4 regions of the Paenibacillus dendritiformis genome follow, and region 1 is predicted to be linked to each of the others. Evidence: riboswitches for the same ligand, from Rfam matches in the RefSeq annotation. Region 1 holds a riboswitch; each other region holds the start of a gene.
The links. A riboswitch is a leader RNA that binds a small molecule or an ion and turns the genes downstream of it on or off. The one in region 1 is predicted to bind thiamine pyrophosphate.
Positions count from the first base shown of each region.

Region 2: linked by a shared signal. The riboswitch ahead of tenA (thiaminase II) and the one ahead of L6439_RS04665 (ECF transporter S component) in region 1 are both predicted to bind thiamine pyrophosphate.
Region 3: linked by a shared signal. The riboswitch ahead of L6439_RS27220 (YkoF family thiamine/hydroxymethylpyrimidine-binding protein) and the one ahead of L6439_RS04665 (ECF transporter S component) in region 1 are both predicted to bind thiamine pyrophosphate.
Region 4: linked by a shared signal. The riboswitch ahead of L6439_RS26445 (ABC transporter substrate-binding protein) and the one ahead of L6439_RS04665 (ECF transporter S component) in region 1 are both predicted to bind thiamine pyrophosphate.

Region 1 is NZ_AP025344.1:1,078,704-1,083,315, reverse strand. It holds gene L6439_RS04675 (energy-coupling factor transporter transmembrane component T family protein) at 1-517, opposite strand, end outside; gene L6439_RS04670 (ABC transporter ATP-binding protein) at 514-2,055, opposite strand; gene L6439_RS04665 (ECF transporter S component) at 2,120-2,716, opposite strand; TPP riboswitch at 2,812-2,923, opposite strand; gene L6439_RS04660 (ABC transporter ATP-binding protein) at 3,074-4,612, opposite strand, start outside.
Region 2 is NZ_AP025344.1:6,459,514-6,464,125, reverse strand. It holds gene L6439_RS28750 (S8 family peptidase) at 1-781, shown strand, start outside; gene L6439_RS28745 (hypothetical protein) at 1,582-1,920, shown strand; gene tenA (thiaminase II) at 2,027-2,725, opposite strand; TPP riboswitch at 2,857-2,961, opposite strand; gene cstA (carbon starvation protein CstA) at 3,079-4,612, opposite strand, start outside.
Region 3 is NZ_AP025344.1:6,132,031-6,136,642, forward strand. It holds gene L6439_RS27205 (GNAT family N-acetyltransferase) at 5-691, opposite strand; gene L6439_RS29400 (protein kinase domain-containing protein) at 976-2,799, opposite strand; TPP riboswitch at 2,970-3,077, shown strand; gene L6439_RS27220 (YkoF family thiamine/hydroxymethylpyrimidine-binding protein) at 3,205-3,801, shown strand; gene L6439_RS27225 (ECF transporter S component) at 3,834-4,406, shown strand; gene L6439_RS27230 (ABC transporter ATP-binding protein) at 4,403-4,612, shown strand, end outside.
Region 4 is NZ_AP025344.1:5,951,044-5,955,655, forward strand. It holds gene L6439_RS26435 (ABC transporter ATP-binding protein) at 1-690, opposite strand, end outside; gene L6439_RS26440 (ABC transporter permease) at 704-1,468, opposite strand; gene L6439_RS26445 (ABC transporter substrate-binding protein) at 1,721-2,752, opposite strand; TPP riboswitch at 3,092-3,204, opposite strand; gene L6439_RS26450 (hypothetical protein) at 3,362-3,625, shown strand; gene L6439_RS26455 (queuosine precursor transporter) at 3,876-4,604, opposite strand.

The sequences.
Region 1 (4,612 bases):
CGGTCAGCGCATCGGATCGCGTGCGGATGTCGTCCCAGACCGCAGGAAGCATCCGAATCGAGGCGATGAAGCTGTAGGCGTATTTGGCGGGAAGCCGGAACTGCTGCATCAAGGCGTAGAAGAGCTGAATCGGCTTCGTCGTCAAGGCGAAGGCCAGTCCCAGCATGCCAAAGGTCAGCGTCTTGCAGCCCAGCAACAGACCGCGGTAGAAGCTCTCCTCGGAGATGCGAATCAGCCCCCACGACCACCAGATATGTTCGCCTTTGCCGAACAAGATCATCGTCGAAGCGGAAGAGATGAACAAGAACAGGAACGGCAGCGTAATCAGCAGCACCTTCTTCCGGGAATGGCCGCTGAACAGAAACAGCAGCAGCGTATAGGCAATCAACTGGTTCAAAGCAAAATCGAATTGCCTGTTCAACAAGGTGACAAGAAGCAGCAGCACGAAGACGAACAGCTTATAGGCCGGGTTGACGCGATGCAGCCAGGTCTCGGTTTCCGGTATCAGCAGATTCATGTAAGCTGCGCCTCCCGTTCCCCGATCGTGTCCAGGACCGTAAGACTGCCCCGTTCGACCCGCCACACGCGATCGGCATAATAACGTACAATATTCAGATCGTGCGTCACCATCACGATGGCCGTCCCTGCCGCCCGCAGACGCTCCAGCTTATCCAGGATCGCGAACGTGTTCCTCGCGTCTTGGCCGAACGTCGGCTCGTCAAGCAGCAGCACCGGATGCTCCCGCACGACGGCGGTGGCGACGCTGAGGCGGCGCTTTTGCCCCATCGACAGATGATACGGATGCCGGTCGGATCCCATATCGAGATCGAAGGCCGCCATCAAGGCCGTCACCTGACGCTCGACCTCCGCGGCAGGCCATTCCGCCAGCCGCAAGCCGTAAGCCAGTTCCTCGTAGACGGAATCGGTCAGGAACTGCATCTCCGGGTTCTGGAAGACGAAGGCCAGCTCCTCTGGCGGTTCCGGCCGGGCCGGCCGGAACCAGCCGCGCTTCTTCGGCTCCGGGACCGGACGTCCCCCGATAGCATAGGAGCCGCTGGCGCGAAGCAGCCGCATCAGGGACAGCAGCAGCGTGCTCTTGCCCGCCCCGTTCGGGCCCGTGACGGCAATCCATTCGCCCGGATAGACATCGGCCGCCTCGACGGAGATTGCCTCGGCCTCTCCCCGGTACCCGGAGAACCCGCGCAAGGCGATGATCGGGTCCTCCCGAAGAGAGGACGCCGCTTCGGCCTGGCGCTGACGCCGCTTGGCGCCCGCGATGGCGCGGTACGACTCCGACTTCACGTGATCCCGCCACACATCCGGATACCAGATGCCGTATTCGAGCAGCTTCTCCTTGTGCATCGTGAAAATAGCCCCCGGCTCGCCATCTGCCATAATGCGGCCCTCGCCGTCGAACAGCACGACCCGATCGACGATATCGGCGACCAGATCCAGCTTATGCTCCACGATCAGCAGCGTATGCGATCCGGCAATGTCCTTCACCGTATCCCAGATTTGCTTCGTCCCTTCCGGATCGAGCAGAGCCGAAGGCTCGTCCAGGAACAGCACCTCCGGCTCCAACAGCAGGACGGAGGCGAGCGCGAGCCGCTGCTTCATGCCCTGCGACAGCGCCGCAATCGGCGTATGCAGATTATCCAGCCGCAACCCGACCCGCTCCAATATGCTTCTTATGCGCGGCTCCATCTGCTCCCGCGGCACCGACAGATTCTCCAGGACGAATGCCAATTCCTCATCGACGTACGGCATGCAGAATTGGGTATCCGGATCCTGGAATACGAAGGCCCAGCTATCCGGGAGCTGCCTCCGCTCATATTTGAGCGGCACTTCGACCGAGTCCGGCATAATGCCGCTCAGCACCTGCAGCAGCGTAGATTTGCCGCAGCCGCTCGGTCCGAGCAGCAGCACCTTCTCCCCCGCCGCAATGGAGAAGGAGAGGTCCTTGAACAGCAAGGACGCCTCTCCCGGGAATTTCAATCTCAGATTTGTAATCGCGGCCCTGGTTGAGGCCGCTTGTTCTTGTGTCAATCCCAACACCCCATCGTTCATGTGCCATGATAACCGGCCGGCGGGCCTGACCGCCAGCCGGTGTCCTGCGCGCCTACCGGTCCAGGGCCGCGTATTCTTCTTTCGCGACCGGCCGGATCGACCTGGTCACCCCGGTCGCTTCCAGCGCGCGCATCAGGAAGTAAGCGAAGATGCCGGCGAACGTGAAGGCGCTGATGACGCGCAGTCCGTATTTCAGCACAAGCATCCATGTCTCGTAATTGGCATAGCCGTATCCGAGATCGAGGAGGAACGAGCCGGCAGCCGACATGATTCCGGCCGCTCCGGCGATCGCTAATCCTCCCCGGCGGTAACGCGCCAAGGCGAAGACGAGCTCGGCCGCCAAGCCTTGCACGAATCCGTACATGATCGTCTCCAGCCCCCATCCCGACCCGAGCAGGGCCGACAGATTGGCTGCGGCCAGACTGGCAATGAGCGCGACGCCCGGCTTGCGGATGAGCAAGTAGGCGAACGGCCCGGCCATGAACCACATGCCGTAAGTCAATTGCCCCGCCTGCGGGAACAGCGGCTTCACGATGCTGTACACGCTATCCCACAGCTTGAAGATAACGCCGAAGACGACCCCGATCATGACGGTAATGAGAATGTCCTGGAATCGCAATCCTTTCTTTTCACTTGCCTGTTCTTGCATTGCTACCCTCTCCCTTATCTCATGGTTCATACAAAAAAACCGTCTGGAACCCAGACGGTAGAGTAAGCCGATGATCATCCTGCAGGCATGATCGCACGACAAATACAAGATTTCTCTACGCTGGCATTATCCAGATCAGATTAACGGTCCGTAGCGGTATACTGGCTACTATCTCAGCCTGACTCCTCAAGCACCCGAATTTGTATGAATATGTAATCGCCCCTATAATACCGCATTCCCGATTGGTTGGCAATGGCGGATGGGCGAGAGGCGAAGAAGAAGCGGTCCTTATCTTCGCCGCCATCCCTTCTGTAGAGTCACCATAACCCGTGCCTGTCATGCCGGCCAAGACGAGCGTTATGCCCCGAACTGGGCCTGATGCAGCCGGCTGTAGCTTCCTCCCAGCGCCAGCAGCTCGTCATGCCGCCCCTGCTCGGCAATGCCGTCCTCATTGACGACGATGATCCGGTCCGCATGCTTGATCGTAGCCAGGCGATGGGCGATGATCAGCGTCGTCCGGCCGGCCGCCAGTTCAGCCAGCGACTGCTGGATGGCCGCTTCGGTCTCGGTGTCGAGCGCCGACGTCGCCTCGTCCAGAATCAGAATCGGCGGATTCTTGAGGAACATGCGGGCGATAGCCAGCCGCTGCTTCTGCCCGCCGGACAGCTTCACGCCCCGCTCGCCCACGACCGTGTCCAGCCCGAGCGGCTGCGAACGGATGAACTCCTCCAGCCGCGCCCGGCGCGCGGCCTCCATAATCTCCTCCTCGCTGGCATCGAGCTTCCCGTAGGCAATGTTCTCGCGCAATGTACCCGCGAACAGGAACACATCCTGCTGCACGATCCCGATCTGGCGGCGCAGCGATGCAAGCGTCATCTCCCGCGTATCGATGCCGTCGATCGTGATGCGTCCCGCCTCGGCGTCATAGAAGCGCGGCAGCAGGCTGCAGAGCGTCGTCTTGCCTGCCCCGGAAGGCCCGACGAACGCGACCGTCTCTCCTGCCGCAATCGTCAGGTCAATATTCTCGAGCACCGGGGGAAGGCCGTCATAGCCGAAGGTGACGCCTTCATAGCGGATATCGCCGCGCAGATGGGCCACCTCAATCGCATCGGGCGCATCCTTGACATCCGGTTCCGTATCGAGGATTTGCAGGTAGCGCTTGAAGCCCGCGATCCCTTTCGGATAGCTCTCGATGACAGCGTTGATCTTGTCGATCGGCTTGAAGAACACGTTCGTCAGCAGAATGAAGCCGACCAGCTCGCCATAGGACAACTCCCCCCGAATGACGAACCAAGCCCCGCAGATGAGCACAAAGACGGTCACGAGCCGCATCAGCATATAGCTCACCGACGAGTTAAGCGCCATAATCCGGTAGGCGATCAGCTTCGTCGAGCGGAAGCGCTGGTTATTGACCGCGAAGCGTTCCCGCTCGAAGCCTTCGTTCGCGAATGCCTGCACGACGCGGATCCCGCCGAACGTGTCTTCGACCCGTCCGTTGAAATCCGCGATGTCGGTGAACATCCGGTGGTTCGCCCGGGTCATCCGCTTGTTGCAGACGACGAGCCAGATGAGGAACGGAATGATCGCGAACGTGAGACAAGCCAGCTTCCAGTTGATGGTGAGCATCAGCACGAACGAGCCAATCAGCGTCATCACCGCGATGAAGACATCCTCGGGACCATGATGAGCCATCTCGCCAATCTCGAACAAATCATTGCTCATGCGTGACATCAGGTGGCCCGTCTTGTTGTTGTCGAAAAAGCGGAACGAGAGCTTCTGAATATGATCGAACAGCTTTTTGCGCATGTCGGTCTCGATGTTGATGCCGAGCATATGACCCCAATAGGTAACGATATACTGCAGCCCCATATTAAGCAGATAGAGCGCCAGCAGCCC
Region 2 (4,612 bases), 1.2 Mb from region 1:
CCGCGTGCACATTGGCGTAATCGACACCGGGGCCGATTACCGCCATCCCGATCTCCGCCAGTCGCTGATGCGGGGAGTCAACTTCGTTCACCGCGGCATGCCGCCGTATGATGACAACGGTCATGGGACCCATATTGCGGGCACGATAGCTGCGGCCAATCAAATGTACGGCATTATCGGCGTGGCTCCCCGCGCCTTAATCCATCCCGTGAAATCATTTGATGAGAATGGGGCCGCTTATGTGTCTGATATTATCAATGGTATTGAATGGTGCGTCCGCAACGGGATGCACATCATTAATATGAGCTTCGGCATGAAATCCCGCAGCAAGTCGCTGCTGCAAGCGGTGACCCAGGCCTATCAATCCGGGGTCACCGTCGTCGCTTCATCCGGGAACGACGCGAAGCGCAAATCCATCGACTACCCGGCCCGCTATCCCCAGACGATCTCGGTCGGAGCGACCGATCGCATGCGGCGGATTGCGCCGTTCAGCAACCGGGGGCAATTCGTCGATATTTACGCCCCCGGGGAGAAGATCGTCTCCTCCTGGATTAAGGGGAAGTATCACGAGATGAGCGGCACCTCGATGGCCACCTCGCATATCAGCGGCGCGATCGCGCTTCTGCTTGCCATGCGGCCGCGCTTGAAGCCGGGCGAGATCAAGGCCCTGCTCCGGCGGACAGCGAACCCGGTTCGCGGGCGCAAGACCCGCAACCTCCAAGCCAAGCCGCCGGGCGAGGTAGATGTGATGCGGCTGCTGAAGGAAGCCGAGCGGCTGTAGCGGTCGCCGGGGCGTATCCCGGCGCGGGCCGGAAGCGGCTGGGAATGGGCTGTGCGCATGAATCGTCCCCACCGGAATGATGGACGGCCAAGTGCGCCGCCCGATCCGCGCTCCCCGCGAACGGGCCCCAGGAGGGCTATTCCCGTTCCGGCGAGGCAGTAACGTCCGAGGCTGTGGAACGTTGGACTTCCGCTCTGCGCAATGCCGGGCCTCTGCTCTGCTGAGCACTGGACTTCCGCTCTGCGGGAATGCCGCAGCGTTCCTCGGAACCGGGTCACAGGCTCGGATCTCCATACAATGATGCAAAACTGCAGCTTTGTCCCCCGTTGCCGCGTCTTGCAAAAGAAAATCCGGCAAATATACAACAATCACCGGGGAATTTCTGCTCAAACCCGAATTTTGTCGGGAAAATGATGTACATTTGCAGGAATGATGCTCAAACAGGCCCCGATCCGAGGCAGAATCCTGCATTATACAGGCGGTTGGAAAACCCCTGTTTTTTGTGAAGGGGTGGAGAAGGTCCATTTTCCTCATCCAAACTTTGGCTCTTAGAGCGTTTTAAATCGATTTTTTTCTACCGGGAGAAGAGATCCACATCACAGGTGAAAAGTCCCATAGACTACTCAATGGCCTGATTTTACGGGATCCAACCGACCGCGTCGGATGCTGGGGACATCATCGCCTTCAGGAAGCATTATCGGCCTGCTGGAAGCATTATCCGGCCTGCTGGAAGCATCGTTGCCTCCTGGGGCTTGGACGTGCGGAGGAAATTGCTGCTATTTTACAGGAATTTCGGCTTAATGAGTCCACATCCCGAGGAATTGCTGCAAATCTGCATCATTTTAGGCCCTTTTGCTTCAAGCCGAAGCGAAACGGGTGAAATTCCTGTAATTTTGCAGGATTCCGTTTCTGGAAAAGTCGTCCATATCGAATTGCTGTATTTCTGCAGGATTTCGCTTACCGAATCGGCGTGTCTAGAGAAATCGTGGAGTTTTGCGGATTTCGCCTGCCGGATGGGCGTGTCCAGGGAAATGGTACAGTTTTCGTCCGGTAGAAATGTCCATTTTCCTGTTCAAAACTTCTTTCTCAACAGCCTGATTATAGCAGGAATTCGGCGTTCCACCACGGCGATGACCTGAATTCACTTCCTTTGCTTGGTGACGACCGTATTCGTCATATTATAGACGAGGGAGCGCCGTCCCTTGATGCCTCTTGATGATATGGGGAGCGGCTGCCCCCTTGGATTCACGCCCGCACCGCTTCCGCTTCCGTGACAGGCGCCGGCCAGTCCTCCAGCCTATAGGCCATGTCCCAGAACAGATATTCCAGCCGGCAGCTGGTCAGAAAATGCTCCTCCAGCTGCCGCTTCCGGGCGGCGGACAATGACTCCGCCCATCCATCAAGCAGTCCGCGAAGCTGCATCGTTATCCCGCTCTCCCGATCTCCATAAAAATGCATCCAATCATAGAACGGATGGGACGAATCCGGCTTCACTTCCTCGAGCAGCCTGCGGCCGATCTCGGTATACGTCCAAGGGCAGGGCAGCAGTGCCGCCACGATATCTTCCCGCGTTCCTCCATGGGCAACCGTCAGCATATGGTTGACATAGTGATTCGCCGACGGGGCCAGAGGGAAGCCTTGCAATTCTTCGTACGTCACCCCGGCGACGTCGCAAAAATTTTGATGCGGGTGCGTCTCGCTGTCCAGAATAAACGAGATTTGCTCGTTAAATAGAGCCATCGCGGCGCGGTGGTCGCATTTGGAGATCGCAATCCCGTATACCCGGATAAAAGCGTTCAAGTATTCAAAATCCTGCTTGACATAGTGAATGAGCTGTTCCTTCGCCAACGTCCCTTCCGCAATGCCCCGAACGAACGGGTGGGCAAAAATCGCCGCAAAAATCGGATCCGCCGTACGCCGGAGTTCTTCGGTAAAACAGGCCATACTCAGCACCTCCGCCTCATTTTCGATGAAATCCAACTGAAGGGCGCCCGGCGCAGCCATACGAAAAAGCCGCCCCGAAATGGAGCGGCTTCGTCAAGTCATCTTGAAAACAGAGCTTTAACTCGAACCTGTGAAGGCCGTCTCCACTTCCCTACGCCGGTATTAACCGGATCAGGTTCAAAGGGTCCAAGCGTCTCTTGTCTCAGCCGCCTTGCGCGGCTCCCCCAGCGGATTTCGTATAAAGTTCATTGTCACGTCTTACTTTAGCTTTGATTGCCAATCTTGTCAAACTATTCTTCCCGATTTACTGCCCGCTCGATGAAGCCCCTGCCGGACCAGCGATCCTGAACCGTTTATGTGACGCTAATCGGTTCGAGCTTCGCCCGCGGCCCGTTCCACAGTTCGATCCACTTCTTGATGGCGGATACCATGATGACGATGCCGAGCACCAGCATAATGATGGACAGCACGGCGTTCAATACGCTGTACCCGGAAGCGGACGGGTTCAGATACACGTTCTTGACCATCCAGTAACCGGCATAGTTAACCGTGACGAACAAGTAAGCGAGCGGAATGAGACAGGTCAGCATGTATCTCCGCTTATCCGCGATGTTCAGAATGACCGTCGCGCCGATGATGAGCCCAATCGATGCCATCAGCTGATTCGAGACGCCGAAGAGCGCCCAGACGGAGCCGATATCGCCCGAGTACAGCAGATATCCCCACATCAGACAGGCCAAGGCGCTGGCGAAGATGGAGCCGGGCACCCAATCGACCTGCTTCAGCGGCTTGTAGATGTCGCCGAAGAAATCTTGAATCAGATAGCGGGCCACCCGCGTGCCGGCGTCAATCGCCGTCAGAATGAAGACCGCCTCGAACATGATCACGAACTGGAAAAAGTAGGACGATAAGTGGCTGAACCACGGAATTTTGGTGAAAATGTACGTCATGCCGACGGCCAAGGTGACGGCTCCGCCGGTCCGCCCTTCGAGATCGAGGCCGATCTGCTGCGCCAGCTCCGGCAGATGCACGGTAGACATTCCGAGTGTCTTGAATACTTCCGGCGCCGAATTAATCGCGAAATAATCGGCCGGCTGGAGCGCCGCTGCCGCAATAAGCGCCATAATTCCTACCAGCGATTCGACAAGCATCGCCCCGAAGCCGACGACCTTGATGTCGCTCCAGCGGTTAATCATCTTCGGCGTCGTGCCCGATCCGACGAAGGCATGGAAGCCGGATATGGCCCCGCAGGCGATGGTGATCGAGATGAACGGCCAGACCGGGCCGGCCAGTATCGGGCCGCCTCCGTTCACGAATTCCGTGAAGGCCGGGAACGGGATCGCCGGGTTGATAATGAAGACGCCGACGATAAGCGCGATGAAGACGCCGATTTTCATGAAGCTGCTCAAGTAGTCCCGCGGCGCCAGGAGCAGCCAGACGGGCAGGGCCGCCGCGAAGAACGCGTAGACAGGCAGCAGGATGGCCAGCGTCTTCGTATCCAGCGTCAGCCAGTCGCCAAGGACGGTTCCTTGGATCTGGGGTCCAAGAAATACGCCGGCCATGAGCAGAATGAAGCCGATGGTGGACGCAAGCTTCAGATTCCCCGTCTTCTTATAGAACAAGCCGACGCCCATCGCGATCGGAATCGTAATCCCGACGGCGAAGGTGCCCCATGGGTTATGATCCAATGCGTGAAGCACGACCATCGAGAGCCCGGCCATCGTGATGGTAATGATGAAGAGCATCGCCAGGCCGGTGCAGAAGCCGGCTACCGGACCGAGCTCGTCCTTCGCGACCTCGGATAGCGACTTCCCTTGCTTGCGCATGGAAGCGAACAAGACGACCGCATCATGCACCGCCCCGCCGATGACTGCGCCGATGAGAAGC
Region 3 (4,612 bases), 1.5 Mb from region 1:
TGCATTAGGGCTTGTGCCGCGTTGCGGCATGGCTGCCGGATAGCCGGGACTCCCGTTCTGCCAAACCGCCGCGTCCGGGCAGACAGACCATGCAATACTGCTTCAGGTCGCTCTTCCGCAGCCGGATCGTATCCACGACCGTGAAGCCGTAATGCTCATACAGCCCGACATTGCGCGGATTTTGCGTCTCCAGGGTACAGGCGATTCCCCGTTCGCGGCATTCGGCCAGCAGCGGGGACATCATCTTCCGCACCCAGCCCTGGCCCCGGTATTGCGGCTGTACCACGAGCATGTCGAGATGCAGGTAAGGCTGGTCGCCCAATGAGGCCAGCCAGGCCGAGCTCATGCTGCGCAGGCCCGATAAGCCGCGCAGGAAGCGGGCCGGACCGATGCAGCGGCACATGCCCAACGACTTCGCGACGGCCCGGACAACGCCCCATGCGTAGCTCGCGCGGGAAGCCAAGGACGCGCTCATCCGCTCCGAGCGGAAGATGAGCGCGACGGCCTCCATGTTCTCGGATGTCGCATATAAGCCGCCGTAATCATACAACAATTCGATATAATTTCGAAAAAACAACTTCAGCACTTCCACGCGGGTCGACGGATCAGGCAGCAAGTGCACATACAATCCGTCTTCCTTGAAGCCTTCGGCCAGGATCGCGGCCGCGGCTTCCATATGCTGGCGTTCCAAGAGCAACAGCTCGGCACTACAAATAGTTCCACCCCGAATCTTCGAAATGTGGCTCCTATGCCGGCTTGCGGAGCAGGAGCTTCTCCTGTCATCGTACTGCGCCGGGGGAGCCGCGTCAATTGTCTCCGCGGAAGGATCGAACGGATTCGCCCTGCGCGGGCGGAGCCGGGCCGCGGGACCGGAACAAGCAAAAAAGCCGCCAGGATTCCCTGGCGGCCGGCTCTTACAGTCTGTTCCGGATCAACAGATTGCGGGCGGTATGGACCCGATGTTGTCATCTTCGGCTAGGGCCCCCGCTCCTCCAGCCAGCCGAGCGTTTTGGCGACGGAGACCGCCTTCATGCGGCGATCGACCCCGAGCTTCTTGAACAGGTTTTTGATATGGGCCTTCACCGTCTCGGCCGACACCAGCAGTTCTTCGGCAATCTCCTTGTTCGAGAGGCTGCGGGCCAGCAGGCTGAGCACCTCCCGTTCGCGGGCGGTGAGCTCCTCCACCTTCGCCAGCCGCTGCAGCTCCTCCTTGGACGGCAGCTGCATTCTGCCCTGGGCTTCCGCCACGTACAGCAGCTGGCAAGCCAATGTGTGCAGCGTTCCCTGACGTCCCGGGACGAAGGCGTGCCGCGTCCGTCCATTGACCAGATACAGGCAGCCCCTCACCTGGTCATGAAGCCGAATCGGCAGCGCCAGCACAGAGGCCGGGCGGCCGGCCCTCTCTTCGGGCGCGAACGCCGCCGGCCCATGCGGCTTCGAACTGCCGGAGCGCTTCCCGCTCTCGGTGCGCAGCAGCATCGGCTCGCCCGCTTGAAGCGCAGCGCGGACAAGCTCCTCCGGCACGGCGCCGAACTCGCCCAGCGGACAAGGCCGGAATTCGCCGCACTCGCTCATCCCGTCCCTGTCCGTATCTATCGACGCTTCCGCGTAAGGCGTGCCCTGGCGCAAGACGATGAGATGCCCCTGCCCCGCTCCGGCCTGCATCAGAATCGTGGCGAGCAGCTTATCCGCCAGTCCGCGTCCGGCCCAACCCTCCGCGAAGCAGCGGGAGGACTGGACGACCGCCGCCAGATCCAGCGTCTGCGGATAGCCGCCGCCGTCATGCCCCGCGAACGGGCCGCTCAAGCCGAACAGCGGAGCGTCACCGGCCTGGCCAAGCGCAGGGTGCGGCAGGATAGGCCCCGGATCGTCAGGGTAGAGCGCTGTCACCGATAGCTGCCGCGCCGGCGCAGCCTGATCCCGCAACGTTCCCTCCGGCAGCTCCGATGCGTGGCTGTTCCGCCGCCCCTCCAGGCATTCCTCCAGCGCGACGCGCAGCGTGCGCGCATCCGGATAGCGCGCTTCCGGGTCCTTCTCCAGCAGCCTCATCACGATCTCCGCCAGCTCCGGGGGCAGGTCCGGCCTCCGTTCGATTAACGGCACGGGGCGCCGCGCCATATGCGCATGCGACCAGGCGAGCGCGTTGTCCGCCTCGAATGGCAGCTCTTCCGCCAGCAGTTCATACCAGGTCATGCCCAGGGAGTACAGATCCGAGTACGGGCCGAGATCGCAGTTCATGCGCCCGGTCTGCTCCGGGGACATATAGATCGGATTGCCCTCCAGCAGCGGGCGCTTCACCGGCTGTCCCCCATCCTGCCGCAGGAACAAGGCATATCCGAAGCCGGTCACATAGATTCGCTTCGTCACCATCTGCACAAGGAGCGTATCGGGCTTGAGATTGAGATGGAGCACCTGCTGCTGGTGGAGCGCCTCGATCATCCGGCATATGCCGATGCCGAGCTCCAGGAACTCGTTGAGCGATACGGATTGCATCTCGAAGTAGCGCCGCAAGGTTACCCCGTTCACCGGCTCATACTCCAGGATGAGGGCGTGGCCATGCGGCACGACCGTCACCGGCCGCAGGATGCCGTCGACAGGCACGCGAGCGGCGCCTTCGTATTCATGCAGCAGCTTCGCGTTCTCGATGATGGTGCGGCTGCCTTCCTTCACTACCTTGAGCAGGGCGGGCTGCTTCCGCTTCGCCGCATAGGCGTAACAGACGTACAGGTAAGGGTCCTCATATATAATTTTATCTGCTTCATATCCGGGAAGGTTCAGGCCGTGCGTCATTGAATTCATGAAGATTCCCTCGTATTCTCTCGATTCCAAGCGATGACATTTCTTTTCATTATACCGGAAGATGATCGGGAAGGACGATGAAAAAGCGCCTTTTCCCGAAAAGAGTCTTTACATTCAGGACGGTCCCGGTATAATGGGAAGCGTGAAAGAAGCAAAGCCAACCGCATATCCGTGAACACTAGGGGTGCTTGCTCGCAGGCTGAGAGACAGCGGATCGCTGTTAACCCTTACGACCCGAACTAGATAATACTAGCGTGGGGAAGTGTAGGCAGATTACGATGATTCGCGCCCGCCGAAGGAGGGTTTCCTTCCTGGCAGCCGTTCTTCCGTATGGCGAACCGCACTTCCCGGAAGTGCGGTTTTTTGCTGTTTTTCGATCATTCGCAGATACGGGAGGAATTCGCAATGAAAAAATCGATGTGCGGCACCGGCCAGATCGCCGGCTGCCGGTTCTCGCTCTATCCGATGAGCGATCGGTTCGTGGAGCTGATTCTCGGCGCCTTGGAGGCAACGGACCTGTCCAAAGTATGGTCGAAGACGGATGAGGTGAGCACCTGCGTCCGCGGCAAGACGGAGCATGTGTTCGACGTGGTGAAGTCAATCTTTCTCCACTGCGCCCGGTCGGGCGTTCATACCGTGCTGAATGCGACCTTTTCGGTCGGCTGCCCCGGCGACAGCGAAGCCGATTATTGCATGACAGAGGACGCCCATCGCCTGAATGAAGACCTCTCCCGCCTGATCTCGGTCCGGACGGATGCGCAGTTCTCGCTCTATCCGCTCGGCACGCCGGATTATATGGATACCATCTCTGACATTATCGGTCTTGCCCGGGAAGAAGGCACCTTCACCAAGGGGGTGCATTATGCGAGCGGGCTGCAGGGCGACGCGCATGACGTGTTCGCGACGCTGGAGCATGCCTTCGAGCGGGCGCGGACAAGCGACAGCGCTCATATCGTGCTGACGGCGAATATTTCGGCGCATAGCCCGAGCCGGAAGTCATGAACGCGGGAAGCGGAAGGGAGATCCATATACCGATGCAACGTTGGAAATTAAAAGATATCGTCATGCTCAGCTCGCTGTCTGTCGTCTTTGCCGTTGTCTATTTGCTGTTCTTCCAGGTCGGCAATATCCTGGTCGGCTTCATGGGGCCGATGGGCTACGAAGTCATCTTCGGCATCTGGTTCATCGTATCGATTATCGCCGCCACGATTCTGCGCAAGCCGGGCGCCGCCGTCATCTCGGAGACGGTGGCCGGCGTCGTCGAGGTGCTGATCGGCAACGCGGTCGGACCGATCCTGATCGTGTCCGCCCTCATTCAAGGGCTCGGCGCTGAAGCGGCCTTCGCGGCCACCCGCTACCGCAGCTACAGCCTGAGGACGCTGATGCTGGCCGGGGTCGGGGCGGCCCTGTTCAGCTTCGCGTGGGGCTACTTCCGCAGCGGCTTCGGCGCATACTCCGCCGGCCTCGTCATCGCGATGCTGGCCGTCCGCTGCGTCAGCGGGGCGCTCATCGCAGGGCTGCTCGGCCACGGCATCGCCCAGTCGCTGAAGCGGACCGGCGTGCTGCGCAGCTATCCAATCGCGAAGGAAGGCTCTCGCGCCGCATGAGCCGCGTGGATATGAGCCGCATGAGCGGGCGCGTGGCGGCGATCCAGGCCGAGGGGCTGACGCTCGCTCTCGAGGCGGGCGCGGATCCGATCCTGTGCGGCATCGACGTCCGCATCGGCGACGGGGAGACGGCGCTGCTGCTCGGGCCGAGCGGCTGCGGCAAGAGCTCGCTCGCCCTCTGCCTGGCCGGGCTGTACCCTCACGCC
Region 4 (4,612 bases), 1.7 Mb from region 1:
ATCGGAGAGCAGCAATGCTTCTTCGATGCTGTGGGTAATGAACAGCACCGAGCGGCGATGCTGTTCCCACAGGCCGATAAGCCAGCGCTGCATCTCGCTGCGGGTTAAGGCATCAAGCGCGCTGAACGGCTCGTCAAGCAGCATCAGCTCCTGCGGGCTCATCAGAGCGCGCAGGAACGCGACGCGCTGCTGCATGCCGCCGGACAGCTCGTGCGGAAATGCCCGCTCATAGCCGGACAAGCCGATCTTCGCCAGCCATTGGCGCGCTTCCGCGCGGGCCTCTTTCTTCGGCCGGCCGCCGATCTCTTGCGCCAGCATGACGTTCTGCTCCACCGTCCGCCACGGGAAGAGCGCCGGCTGCTGTGGCATGTAGCTGACATGCCCTGTCCGCCCAGCAGCCTCTTGCCCGTTCATCCGGATATGGCCGCCATCCGGGCGCAGGAGGCCGCCGATCAGATGGAACAAGGTGCTCTTCCCGGAACCGGAGGGGCCGATAATAGAGACGAATTGCCCCTGCTTCACCTGCAGCGACACCTGATCCAGCACCGGCAGCCGTCCTTCGCCGCGGCCGTTCGCCGCAGGATAGGACATGCTAACCCGATCCAGCTCCAGAGCGGGCGGCGGCGCGGCGGCCTCGGAGGCGGTCCCTCCCGTCGAATCGGCTGGATGAGCCGAAGCCGTTGCCTTCATTGCGGTTCCCCCCTCATTTATCATTCTCCTCGGGCCGCCAACGGATGCTTATCCGCTCCAGCAGGCGGATCGCTCCGAACATCGCCAGACTGAGCAGAATGATGACGACAATGCCGAGGAACATCCGGTCGACCCGGTAGGCCGCTTTTTGCAGCATCATATAATAGCCAATGCCCTGATCCGTTCCGAGCCATTCCGCGATAACCGCCCCCATCACACTATAGGTGGCCGCAATCTTCAAGCCCGAGAAGACGGAAGGCAGAGCATGCGGCAGCTCCAGCTTCCAGAACAGCTGCGACCGGGTCGCCCCCGTCATGCGCATATAATGAAGCATCGTCCGATCCGTCTGGGTCAGACCGTCCAGGGCGGCGACGCAGACCGGGAAAAAGCAGACGAGCGCAATGACGATCACCTTCGGCAGCAGGCCGAAGCCGAACCACAGCATCAGCAGCGGCAGCAGGGCGATCGTCGGCACGTTTTGGCTCAATATAATGAGCGGATAGATCGCGCGCTTCAGCCAGGGGAGCGGATGGAGCAGACAAGCCAGCGCGAGGCCGATTCCGGCTCCAGTCCCGAAGCCGACCAGCATCAGCTTCAGGGTAGCCAGCGCATGCAGCAGAATGCCGCTGCCGTTGGCCGCCGCTTCCCGCGCGATATCAAGCGGGCTCGGGAGCATCCATTTCTCCACATCGAACAGCATGACCCCAATCTGCCATGCCACGATGAACAGCAGCAGGGCCGCCGCGGGCGGTCCCGCCGTTGCAAGCCGTCTTTTCATCCCGCCGCCACCTTCCTGCGCGTTCCTGCCGCAGCTATGCGGTTCGTCCCCCTCATGCCAACTCCTCCTCTCGATGCTGATCCTGCTCTTGATGCTAATCCCCCTCTTGATGCTAATCCCGTCTTGATGCCGAGCCCGGCTCGAACCGTTCATCCCGGAGAGGGCAAACCCTTGCACGGATTATCGGCCCTCAAAATGATCTAACGCCATCATCGCCTGCCGTCATCGCCCGTTCCCTGAGCAGCGTCTGCCTCAGGCTTCAGGCAAGAACTCGTTCGTGAACGCCTTGTCGATATCGATCGGCTTCTCCATCAGCTTGTTCTGCAAAAGCCAGTTCGTATAGTTATCCCACACTTCCCGCTTCTGCTCTCCCCAGCGCGGCGCATCGTCGCGGTATTTCGGGCTGAGCCAGCGCTGGCTGGCCATAACCAGTTCCTTGTCCAGGTCAGGCACCTGCTTCAACATGATCCCGGCCGCCTGCTCCGGATTGTCGATCGCGAACTGATATCCCCGCGACACGGCCCGCATGAACGCCTTCACCAGCTCGGGATCGGACTCGATCAGCTTCTCGCTGGTCGCGATGACCGGAGTGTAGTAGTCGAGCGCATCCGAATATTGATTGACATACATCATATCGATCGGCTCGCTGCGCAGCTCAGCCTCAATGCCTGTCCACCCGTAGAAAATCCAAGCGAAATCAATATCCTTTTTGACCGCGGTGAAAAAGTCGGCGGAACCCATATTGATGTTCTTGATCTTGCCGTAGTCGGCGCCCTCCTGCTCCATGAGCGTCCGCAGCACCATTTCTTCCACCGGCGAGCCCCAGCCCCCGTACGTCTTGCCTTCGAAATCCTTGGGCGACGTAATGTGCTTGTCCTGCGGGGCGGCGAACCCGGACGTATTATGTTGAATGATGGCCGCCAAAGACACGATCGGCACATTCTGCGTGCGCGCCAGCGTAATGCTCTCTTGTACGCTGACCCCGAACTGCGCGGCGCCAGAGGCGATCATCGCGTCGGCTCCGCCTGTACCGGGCTGAATAATGTTCACCTTCAGCCCTTCCGCTTCGAAGTACCCCTCTTGCTGGGCGACATACACCCCGGTATGGTTCGTATTCGGCGTCCATTCCAGCACGAACGTAATCTCGCGCAGCTCCTTCGGCGCTTCAGCGCCCTGTGCTCCGCTTCCTTGCGTCGTCGGTGCGGAACCTCCTCCCGCGCAGGCGGTCAACATGAACATGAGCGCCAAGGCCAGTCCAAGCGCTCCTTTTTTTCGTGCACGCATGCTTCTCATCCTGATCTTCTTCCCCTTTCCGATTCGCCTGTCATTCAGGCGGTACACGGCCATGCTCCTTCTCTGGCATACGAACCGGCGGAGTCCCGGCACAACGGGCATCCTGCCGCAGCCCTTCCCTGATAAGCGCCCGCGCAAGCCATCGCGCGGATCTAAAAAAGCGCCCCTCATCGGGGCGCTTACGCTGTCCATTACCTAGGCGTGTGCATGGCGGCCGCTTGAACGGTACGTCGCGTTCCATGCAGAGCATTCCGCTTGCCCGCCCGCGCTGTGAACACGGATGCGGTGCATCGGACTTCTCCGACCGCAAAGGAACGCCTCCGCCGTCCGGCATGGCGCCATTCTCATTCCTACGCTGGCATTACCCAGATCAGGTGTAAGGGTCAGTATCTTCACGGGATACGATCTCAGCCGGCCCTATTCCAGCCCCCCTAGTATGCATATTCAGTTGCCGTTTCACATGCAATTATAGACCTCGTCCGCTCCCTTGTCCAGCCATGATGCGGCGCAGGATCCGCATATCTCCTGCCTTTCTTGTGACGAAGCACATAGCGATCTTCTTTCCGGTACGGGTAAGATGGCCTTGGGAGGGATGTCTTCATGAAAAAACGACTTGTATGGGTTGGGGCAACCGCGCTCGCCCTCATCTTCGGAACCGCGGTATATGCCTCTGGCAGCAACGACAGCGGCTTCGGCCAAATGCCCCCCCATATGAAGCAGATGCATCCGAATATGACCGATGCACAGGTTGAACAAATGGTTCAACACTGCCATGGAGCCGATCGCCAATCGGTCCGCAGCCAAGGCATGATGCGCGGGGGCATGATGCATAATCAAATGATGCAGAACGGACATGGGTACTGATCCCATCGATCACGACCGGGTGAAGCAAGGGGTTCCAGCCGCCAATCGGCGCAGGAACCCCTTTTTGTGGGAAACGGACGGCCCCCGCGCCTCGGACAACGTTCCATGTGAAACATGGCGCAATTTGTCAAAAATGCTCGGCCTACTTGTCACGGCGCTCCCGCCCGTACTGTATCCAATGCCGGCATTCATAAAAAAACGCCCGGCTCCGCATCTTGTCTGCGAAGCCGGACGGTATCGTGTACGCAAGTTATCGTCTGTCCATGCTGCCTTCCCTTGCGGCGGACGATTCCATTCCGGGCACGCGGAAGCTTCTCGCCCAATATAAAAACGGGGTGGACGCTACCGACAACAGCAGCTTGACGATATAGGTCGTCAGCAAAATTTGAAACCATACGTCCCATGGGTAATAACCGGCAAACGCGATCGTGCAGAAGACGAACGAGTCCGCCAATTGGCTGATTCCCGTGCTCCAGTTGCTGCGAATCCACAGCTGGCCCGACTTGGGAAAACGTTCCCGCAGCATGCTGAACAGCTTGACATCGAGAAATTGACTGACGAGATAGGCCGTCAGGCTCCCCGCGGCGACCCGCGGCATCAAGTCGAAAATATGCGCCAGCGACGCCTGTGCCCTCTGGGCAATCTCATCTCCTTGAGGAATGAAGGCAAGGGCCATCTGCATGATTATCGTTGTCATGATGAGCATGAAAAATCCGAACCAGACCGCGCGGCGCGCTTCCTTGGGTCCATATTTTTCGTTAAGAAGATCCGAGGTCATGAACAGGCTGGCATTTGCCGCATTGCCCAGCGTCATTACGATGCCGAACATCTCGATCGTCTTCCCGACCTGAATATTGGCGACGATGGTCATGACGCCGACCCAGGCGAACAAGCCGTTCTTGCCGAACAAGCGGTAACACAGCAGAAAAAAGCCGAAATTGGCAAGGACAAACAATATCCCCCATATGAAATTGAACATTCGGTACT